2 regions of the Micrococcus flavus genome follow, and region 1 is predicted to be linked to the other one. Evidence: riboswitches for the same ligand, from Rfam matches in the RefSeq annotation. Region 1 holds a riboswitch; the other holds the start of a gene.
What was found. A riboswitch is a leader RNA that binds a small molecule or an ion and turns the genes downstream of it on or off. The one in region 1 is predicted to bind thiamine pyrophosphate.

Region 2: linked by a shared signal. The riboswitch ahead of BJ976_RS01355 (thiamine ABC transporter substrate-binding protein) and the one ahead of thiC (phosphomethylpyrimidine synthase ThiC) in region 1 are both predicted to bind thiamine pyrophosphate.

The regions. Positions count from the first base shown of each region.
Region 1 is NZ_JACHMC010000001.1:1,526,839-1,531,548, forward strand. It holds gene argS (arginine--tRNA ligase) at 1-450, opposite strand, end outside; gene BJ976_RS07075 (FAD-dependent oxidoreductase) at 447-1,001, opposite strand; partial or broken gene BJ976_RS07080 (thiamine phosphate synthase) at 925-1,374, shown strand; tRNA gene BJ976_RS07085 (tRNA-Arg) at 1,450-1,525, shown strand; gene thiD (bifunctional hydroxymethylpyrimidine kinase/phosphomethylpyrimidine kinase) at 1,557-2,459, opposite strand; TPP riboswitch at 2,582-2,695, shown strand; gene thiC (phosphomethylpyrimidine synthase ThiC) at 2,693-4,513, shown strand.
Region 2 is NZ_JACHMC010000001.1:270,418-275,127, reverse strand. It holds gene BJ976_RS01360 (AI-2E family transporter) at 1-1,171, opposite strand, end outside; TPP riboswitch at 1,219-1,324, shown strand; gene BJ976_RS01355 (thiamine ABC transporter substrate-binding protein) at 1,404-2,528, shown strand; gene BJ976_RS01350 (ABC transporter permease) at 2,528-4,249, shown strand; gene BJ976_RS01345 (ABC transporter ATP-binding protein) at 4,249-4,710, shown strand, end outside.

The DNA.
Region 1 (4,710 bases):
GAGGGCGGCCCAGCGGGTGTGGCCGATGTGCAGGGGGCCCGTGGGGTTGGCGGAGACGAACTCCATGTTCACGGTGCGGCCGGCCAGGGCGTCGTTGCGGCCGTAGGCCTCGCCGGCCTCCACGATGGTGCGGGCCAGCTCACCCGCGGCGGCGGCGTCCAGGGTGATGTTGAGGAACCCGGGCCCGGCGATGTCCACCTGCGCCACGCCCTCCTGCTCCCCCACGCGCGCGGTGAGCACGGCCGCGAACTCCCGCGGGTCCATGCCCGCCTTCTTGGCGAACTGCAGCGCCACGTTGGTGGCCCAGTCCCCGTGCTCGCGGCTGCGGGGTCGCTCCACTCGCACGCGGTCCGCGGTGAGCTCCTCGCGCAGGGCGGCGGGCAGCTCCCCGGCGTCGACGGCGGCCAGCAGCTGGGCATGGATGAGGGCGGAGAGTTCTTCGGGCTTCACCCGGGAGAGTCTACGGAACACGCGGGACGCGCCGCCTCCCCGCGGGCCCCCCACGCCCGCAGGCCCCCCGCGAGGGAGAGGACCCGCCCGGCCGCGGCCGGGGCCGCCGCCCGGACGGCGTCCCGCGCGCGCGCCGAGCGGACTCCGGCGGCGCACAGCACCACGAGCGTCATCCCCTCGTCCGGCGCCTGGGCGGCGGGGGCGGCCAGCAGGTCCAGCACGGCGCCGGCCGGGGTGGCGGCCACACCGTCCTCCCGCACGGTCGCGCCCACCACGAGGCCGCCGTCCGCCCGCGGCACGAGGTACACGGACCGGCCGTGCACGAGCGAGCGCACGGGGCCCGGCAGCAGGCGGTCCTCTCCGGGGCCCAGCAGCCGCGGCGGCACGTGCAGCCGGAGGATGTCCCCGTGGACCGGCCGCAGCGGCAGCGGCACGGCGGCCGGCGCCCCGCCCAGCGCCCCGTGGCCGAGCCCGGCGGCGAACGACCGCGCCGACGTCGCGGCCCTGGCCGGGACGGACGTGTTCCACGGGGGCCAGACGGACCTGACCACTGCGCAGATGCGCGCCCTGCTGGGCCCGGACGTCGTCCTCGGCCGCTCGTGCCACACGCCGGAGCAGGTGGACGCCGCGGCCGCGGACCCGGGACTGGACTACTTCTGCACCGGCCCAGTCTGGCCCACCCCCACGAAACCGGGGCGGGCCGCCGTCGGCCTCGACCTGCCCCGCCACGCCGCCGCCGTCACCGCCCCGGGGGCGCCGGCGGCCGGCCGGACGTGGTTCGCGATCGGCGGGATCGACGCCGAGCGCCTGCCCCGGGTCCGGGAGGCGGGCGCCGAGCGGATCGTGGTGGTGCGCGCAGTCACCGCGGCCGCCGACCCCGCGGCGGCCGCCCGGGCGCTGCGCGCGGGCCTGCCCCGCCCCTGACCGGGGCGGGCCGGTGCCGCCGCCGATGGTGTAGAGTCGTCGAGTCCGCCGGGGCTCCACCCCCGTCGGATCCCCGCCTCCGTAGCTCAGGGGATAGAGCGTCTGCCTCCGGAGCAGAAGGCCGCAGGTTCGAATCCTGCCGGGGGCACCACCGCTGGAGACAGCACCACGGCCGGCACGCCTCAGGCGCGCCGGCCGTCGTCGTCCGTGGGCACCCGCCAGTCGAGCGGACCGTGCCAGGTCGGCCGGGACCGGTCCCCGACCCCGAGGCCGTCGGCGCCCCGCAGGGCCCGCGTCAGCCACGGACGGGCGGCGCGCAGGGCCTCCTCCCAGGACCGGCCCCCGGCCGCGAGCACCGCGAGCGCGGAGGAGAGCGTGCACCCCGTGCCGTGGGTGGCCCGCGTCCCGACGCGCGGCGCCGTCACCGCCGTCTCCCCCTGCGGCCCCACGAGCACGTCCGTCAGGCATCCCTCGGCGTCCGCAGGCAGGTGGCCGCCCTTCACGAGGACGGTCCCACCGCGCCCGACCGGGCCGTCCGCGGCGACCAGGCCGCGTGCGGCGGCCACGGCGGCGGCCAGCGCCCGCGCCGGATCGTCCTCCTCGTCCAGGGTCCGCCCCGTCAGCGCCGCGAGCTCCGGCACGTTGGGCGTCACCAGGTCCGCGAGGGACAGCAGGCGGGCCCACGCCGCCTCAGCGTCCTCGCCGGCGGCGTCCGTGAGGCGGTCGCCGCTCGAGGCCACCATGACCGGGTCCAGCACGACGCGCGGCGGCCGGGCGGCCTCGAGCCAGTCCGCGACGGCGTGCATCACCGGGACGGAGCCGAGCATGCCGATCGTGACGGCGTCGACGCCGATGTCCGCCCCGACGGCCTCGAGCTGCGCGGTGACGACGTCGGCGGGCAGCACGTGCACCGCCTGCACACCCTGCGTGTTCTGCGCGGTCACGGCGGTGACGGCGGTCATGCCGTAGCCGCCCCAGGCGCCGATCGTGGCCAGGTCCGCCTGGATGCCGGCGCCGCCGCCGGAGTCGGACCCGGCGACGGCGAGGACGCGGGCGGGGGGACGGAGGGGCGTCACGGGGCTCATGCGCCCAGCGTGCCACCTCGGCCGCGCGGCCGGAACGACGGGGCGCGCCCGGGCCGCGGGGCCGGAGGGGTGAGGGTGCACGGGGACCGCTCGACACGGCCGGGGCGGGTGGGCTAGCGTCCGGGACATCCCACGGGGGCCCCTGGCGAAGGGGCTGAGACCGGACCGACGCCGTCCGACACCGTCCGAACCTGTCCGGGTCATGCCGGCGAAGGAAGAAGGAGCGCGGACACATGTCCCTGCCTGAGCACACCCCTGCCGTCCCCGTCGCGGAGGCGCCCGCCCCCCGGGAGGAGAACTACCCGACCCACCGCCTCGCCTGGCTCGAGGACGCCGAGCACGGCATCCGGGTGCCGGTGACCGAGGTGCACCAGGACGCCTCCCCGGACGGGTCGCCCAACGAGCCGTTCCGCGTGTACCGGACCATGGGGCCGGGGGCCGACCCCACCCGCGGCCTGCCGCCGCTGCGCGCGGACTGGATCCGGGCGCGCGGCGACGTCGAGGAGTACGAGGGCCGCGAGCGCGACCTGCTCGACGACGGCCGCTCGGCCGTGCGCCGCGGCGCGTCCACGCAGGACTGGCGGGGCGAGCGGCGCGCTCCGCTGCGCGCCGCGGACGGCGCGCGCGTGACCCAGATGCACTACGCCCGCCGCGGCGAGATCACGCCGGAGATGCGCTTCGTGGCGCTGCGCGAGGGCGTGGACGTGGAGCTGGTCCGCTCGGAGGTGGCCGCCGGGCGCGCCATCATCCCCGCGAACGTGAACCACCCCGAGGCGGAGCCGATGATCATCGGCCGGGCGTTCGCCGTGAAGGTCAACGCGAACATCGGCAACTCGGCGGTGACGAGCTCGATCGCCGAGGAGGTGGCCAAGCTGGAGTGGGCCACCCGGTGGGGCGCGGACACCGTCATGGACCTCTCGACGGGCGACGACATCCACACCACCCGTGAGTGGATCCTGCGCAACTCCCCCGTGCCGATCGGCACCGTGCCCATCTACCAGGCCCTGGAGAAGGTCGGCGGCGACCACCAGGCGCTGACCTGGGAGGTCTTCCGGGACACCGTGATCGAGCAGTGCGAGCAGGGCGTGGACTACATGACGGTCCACGCGGGCGTGCTGCTGCGCCACGTCCCCCTCTCCGCCGACCGCGTGACGGGCATCGTCTCCCGCGGCGGCTCGATCATGGCCGGCTGGTGCCTGGGGCACCATCAGGAGAACTTCCTCTACGAGCACTACGACGAGCTCTGCGAGATCTTCGCGCGCTACGACGTGGCGTTCTCCCTCGGCGACGGGCTCCGCCCGGGCTCCGTGGCGGACGCCAACGACGCCGCCCAGTTCGCCGAGCTGGACACCCTCGCCGAGCTGACGGAGCGGGCGTGGGCGTACGACGTCCAGGTGATGGTGGAGGGCCCCGGCCACATCCCGCTGCACCTGGTGCGGGAGAACGTGGAGCGCCAGCAGGAGCTGTGCAAGGGTGCCCCGTTCTACACGCTCGGCCCCCTCGTCACGGACATCGCCCCGGCGTACGACCACATCACCTCGGCCATCGGCGCCACCGAGATCGCCCGCTACGGCACCGCGATGCTCTGCTACGTCACGCCCAAGGAGCATCTGGGCCTGCCGAACCGGGACGACGTGAAGACGGGCGTGATCACCTACAAGATCGCCGCGCACGCCGCCGACGTCGCCAAGGGCCACCCCGGCGCCCGCGACCGCGACGACGCGCTGTCCAAGGCGCGCTTCGAGTTCCGCTGGCGCGACCAGTTCGGCCTCGGCCTGGACCCCCAGCTCGCCGAGGAGTACCACGACGAGACGCTGCCGGCCGAGCCCGCCAAGACCGCCCACTTCTGCTCGATGTGCGGTCCGAAGTTCTGCTCCATGCGCATCAGCCAGGACATCCGCAGCGAGTTCGGCGGCGCGTCCGAGCAGGCGCGGATCGCCGAGGCTGGCATGGCCGCCAAGTCCGCGGAGTTCCGGGCCGCGGGCGGGTCCGTGTACCTGCCGGAGCCGAGCCTGCGCCGGCCTGAGGGGGACGCGGTGCTCGCGAGGGACTGAGCGGTCCGTGCCGCTTCGCTGGCCGGCCTGCCCTGGGCGTGCTCCCGGATGGCGTCGCCCCGACCGCGGTCGTCCCCAGCATCTCCTCCTTCGCCGCACGTGCCGCTGCGGGCCGGGCGGCTCGAGTGACGAGGTCCGGCCGTGCCTCCTGCACAGGTGTCCGCAGACGGCGTGGCGTCCCCGGGCGTCGCGTTCCG
Region 2 (4,710 bases), 1.3 Mb from region 1:
GGCGCAGCAGCGCCAGCAGGGAGGACTGGCGGATCTCCATGCCCTTCAGGTCCGAGGCGATCAGCGAGTTGACCCACCGGGAGCCGGGGTCGGCGTCGATCAGGACCGCCTTCACCAGCAGCGTGCAGGGCAGGGCGAGGATGGCCCCGAGCGGGCCCAGCACCCACGCCCAGAACAGCAGGGACAGGAAGCTGACGGTGGGGACCACGCCCACCGCGTCCCCGGCGACCTTCGGCTGGATGATGGACTGGAGCACGAAGTTCAGCACGGAGTAGCTGACCACCACCCCCAGGAATGCGCCCCAGCCGCCCTCCATGAGCCCCAGCAGGGCCGGGGGGATCAGGCCGATCACGAAGCCGATGTTCGGGATGTAGTTGGTCAGGAAGCTCAGGACCCCCCACACGAGCACCATGGGCACGCCGATGGCCATGAGCGCCACCACGTCCAGGACCGCGACGATCAGGCCGAAGACGGTGGTGACGATCCAGTACCGGCGCACGCCGTGCGCGAAGTCCCGCAGCGCGCGGCCGAGCTCGTGGCGGGCGGTGTTGAGCAGGTCCACGCGGCGCTCCACGGCCATGGAGTCCATGGCGAGGAAGAACATGCCCATGATCACGGTGGCCAGCAGGCCCACCACGGCGTAGATGTTGGTGGCGATCGTGGTGAGGGCGGTGACCGCGGCCCCGGAGACGGCCTGCAGGTCGATCTGCGCCAGGCGCGAGTTGACCATGTCCGGGGTGACGCCCATGGTCCCCAGCCAGGCGACCACGTCCTGCACGATCCGCTCGAACTGGGCCGCGTACTCCGGCAGCGCGGTGATCAGCTCCAGCGCTGACCACAGCAGCATCCCGACGACGACGGCCAGCACCGAGCACACCAGCAGCACCGTGGCGGCGGCGCCGAGCACGGGGTGCACGCCGCGGCGGATCAGCCACGACTGCAGCGGGTACGCGACGATCACGAGGTTCAGGCCCAGAAACACGGGCGCGACGATCTGGGAGATCCCCTGGACGAACTGCACCACCACCACGAGGCCGGCCAGGGTCAGCACGATGACCAGCATGCGCGGCCACATGCGGTGGGGCCGGCGGATGTCCCAGTCGGAGACGGGGGCGGAGACGCCCCCGGAGGAGGAGGGACCGGCGTCGGCGGAGGATGCGGAGGCGCTCACGCGCAGGAGTCTACGGCCCGGCCCGGGACGCGATAGGCTCCCAGCACACACATCGACAGGGGAGCGCCGCCACGGCGCTGAGAGTGCGGTCCGCCGCAGACCCTCGAACCTGCTCCGGCTAGCACCGGCGAAGGAAGTCGAGACCTCCTCCCGGGGGCCCCGAGCCGGTGGCGCCCCGGCGCCGCCGCCGCGGAGACACCCCGGCCCCTCCCGCATCGCAGGAGGAAACCGCATGTCCCGTCCCGTCCGCATCCGCGCCGGCCTCGCCGCGCTGTCCCTGGCCGCGCTCGCCCTCACCGGCTGCTCCGTCTCCGCCCCGTCCGGCGGCTCCGCCCCGTCCGGCGGCGCGGGCTCGTCGCCCGCGGCGGGCGCCGCGTCCGGCTCCGGCTCCGGCTCGTCCGCCCCCGCCCAGGACAAGGGCACCGTCACGATCCTCACCCACGACTCGTTCGCCCTCCCCGACGATCTGATCGCCCGCTTCGAGCAGGAGTCCGGCTACACCCTGGTGACCACCGCGCCGGGGGACGCCGGCGCCGTCGTGAACCAGGTGCTCCTCTCGAAGGACGCCCCCGTGGCGGACGGCGTGTACGGCGTGGAGGACCACTCCGCGCACCGCCTCGTGGGCCAGGAGGCCGTGGCCCCCTTCACCCCCGCGGACCTGCCGGCCTCGGCGCAGGAGCTCGTGGTGGGGGACGCGATGACCCCCGTGGACCGCGGTCAGGTCTGCTTCAACACGGATCCGGCCTGGTTCGAGGAGAACGGCGTGGCCGAGCCCACGGACCTCGACCAGCTGCGCGAGCCGCAGTACGCGGAGCTCACCGCCGTGACCTCCCCCGTCACCTCCTCCCCCGGCCTGGCGCTGCTGGCCGCCACCACCGCCGAGTACGGCGAGGACGGCTGGCAGGGCTGGTGGCGGGACCTGCTCGAGGGCGGGGCGAAGGTGGACGCGTCCTGGTCGGACGCCTACGCCGTGGACTTCTCCGGCGGCGAGGGGAAGGGCGAGTTCCCGATCGTGCTGTCCTACTCCTCCTCCCCCGCGTTCGCCCCGGAGACGGCGGTCCTCGAGGACTCCTGCACCCCGCAGGTGGAGTACGCCGGCGTCCTGGCCGGGGCGAAGAACCCCGAGGGCGCGCAGGCGTTCGTGGAGTTCATGCTCACCGAGGACGTGCAGGCCGCGATCCCGGAGAACATGTACATGTACCCCGTGGACGACGCGGTCGCCCTGCCCGCCGAGTGGGAGCAGAACGCCCCGCTGGTCGAGGACCCCATCACCCCGGACCCGGCGGCGTTCGACGAGCGCCGCGAGGACCTCCTGAAGGAGTGGACCGCCCTCGCCGAGGAGGTCCAGGGCTCCTGATGCCCCTCGCCGCCCTCACGACGCCGGCCCGCCCGCCCCGCCGACGCCCCGCCGGGACCGGCGCGGGCGCCGGATGGCTGGCGGCCGGCGTCGTGCCCGTGGCGTTCCTGCTGGTGTTCTTCGCGTGGCCCGTGGCCGCGATGCTGTGGCGCGGGGTGGCGGGCGTGGACGTCGCCGGGGACCCCACGGGCGCGCTGGACCTGAGCGCGTTCGCGGAGGTCCTGGGTCGGGAGCGGACGTGGCGGATCCTCGGCCAGACCCTCGGGATGGCCGCCGCCGGCACCGCGGCCTCCGTGGCGCTCGGCCTGCCCGCCGCGTTCGTGCTGCACCGCCGCGCCTTCCCCGGCCGGACGCTGCTGCGGGCCGTGGTGCTCGTCCCCTTCGTGCTGCCCACCGTGGTGGTGGGCGTGGCGTTCCGGGCCCTGCTCGCCCCGGGTGGACCCTTCGGCTGGACGGGGCTGGACCAGACCACCGCCGCCGTCGTGCTGGCCATGGTGTTCTTCAACGTCTCCGTGGTGGTCCGCCAGGTGGGCGCCCTGTGGGCCGCGCTGGACCCCCGCCAGGCGGAGGCCGCCCGGACGCTGGGCGCCTCGCCCACCCGGGCCTTCCTGACCGTCACCCTGCCGCAGCTGGGGCCGGCGCTCGCGGGCGCGGCGGCGCTGGTGTTCCTGTTCTGCGCGTCGGCGTTCGGGATCGTGCAGACCCTCGGCCGGCCCGGGTACGGCACGCTCGAGTCCGAGATCTGGGTGCAGACCGCGGTGTACCTGGACCTGCGCACCGCCGCCGTGTTCTCCATCCTCCAGCTGGCCGTGGTGCTGGCGGCGGTGGCGCTGTCCGGGGTGACGGCGGCCCGCGCGCGCCGGGCGCTGCGGCTCGGCACCGCCCCGCTGCGGCCCCTGACCCGCACCGATGCGCTCCCGGCGGCCGCCACCGCGCTCACCGGCGCGCTGGTCCTCGCCCCACTGGCGGCGCTCGTGATCCGCTCCTTCCGGTCCCCGGAGGGCTGGGGGCTGCGCAACTACACGCTGCTGGCCACGAGCCCGGGCACCGGGTTCGCCGGCGGCGTCACCCCGCTCGAGGCCCTGGAGCAGTCCGCGCGCACGGCCCTGGACGCCACCGTGGTCACGCTCCTCGTGTCCGTGCCCCTGGCCCTGCTGCTCACCCGCCCGTTCCGCTCGCGCGCGGCCCGCGCCGTCCAGCGCGCCCTGGACGGGGCGCTGCTGCTGCCGCTGGGCGTGTCCGCGGTGACGGTGGGCTTCGGGTTCGTGGTGTCCCTGCGCGTGCAGGCCCCCGAGCTCGCGGCCTCCGGGGCGCTCGTGCCGATCGCCCAGGCCGTGGTGGCCGTGCCGCTGGCGGTGCGCGCGCTCGTGCCCGTGCTCGCCGCGGTGGACCCGCGCCTGCGGGAGGCCGCCCGCACCCTCGGCGCGGGTCCGGCGCGCGTGCTGGCCACGGTGGACGGGCCGTTCCTGCTGCGCGGGGTGGGCCTGGCGGCCGGGTTCGCGTTCGCCGTGTCCCTCGGGGAGTTCGGCGCCACGAGCTTCCTGGCCGCCGCGGACCGGCCCACGCTGCCCGTGCTCATCGCGCGCCTGCTGGGCCGGCCCGGCGCGGACAACTACGGCATGGCGCTGGCCGCCGCCACGGTGCTGGCCGTGCTCAGCGCCGGCGTCATGCTGGCCTGTGAGCGGCTGCGCCCGCGCGAGGCCGGATCGGGAGGGATCTGATGGAGCCGACCACCCCGGGGCACCGCACCGCCCACCACGACGACGACGCGCCCCGCCCCGGCGCCGCCTTGCGCCTGCGCGGGGTCGCCGTGGCCTACCCGGACGGCTCGGTGCCCGTGACCCGTGCGGACCTGGACGTGGCCCCGGGCGAGATCGTGGCGCTCGTGGGCGCCTCCGGCTCGGGCAAGTCCACCGTGCTGCGCGGGATCGCGGGGCTGGAGGACGTGGTGGCCGGGACGGCGGAGATCGACGGCACGGAGGTGTCCGGCGCCGCGGGGGGCCGGCCCGTGCCCGTCCACCGCCGCGGCGTGGGACTCGTGTTCCAGGACGGGCAGCTGTTCCCGCACCGCACGGTGGCCCGCAACGTGGCCTACGGGCTCGAGGCCGCCGGGTGGGACCGGGTCCGCCGCCGCGCGCGCGTGGCCGAGCTGCTGGAGCTTGTGGGCCTGACGGAGCTCGCG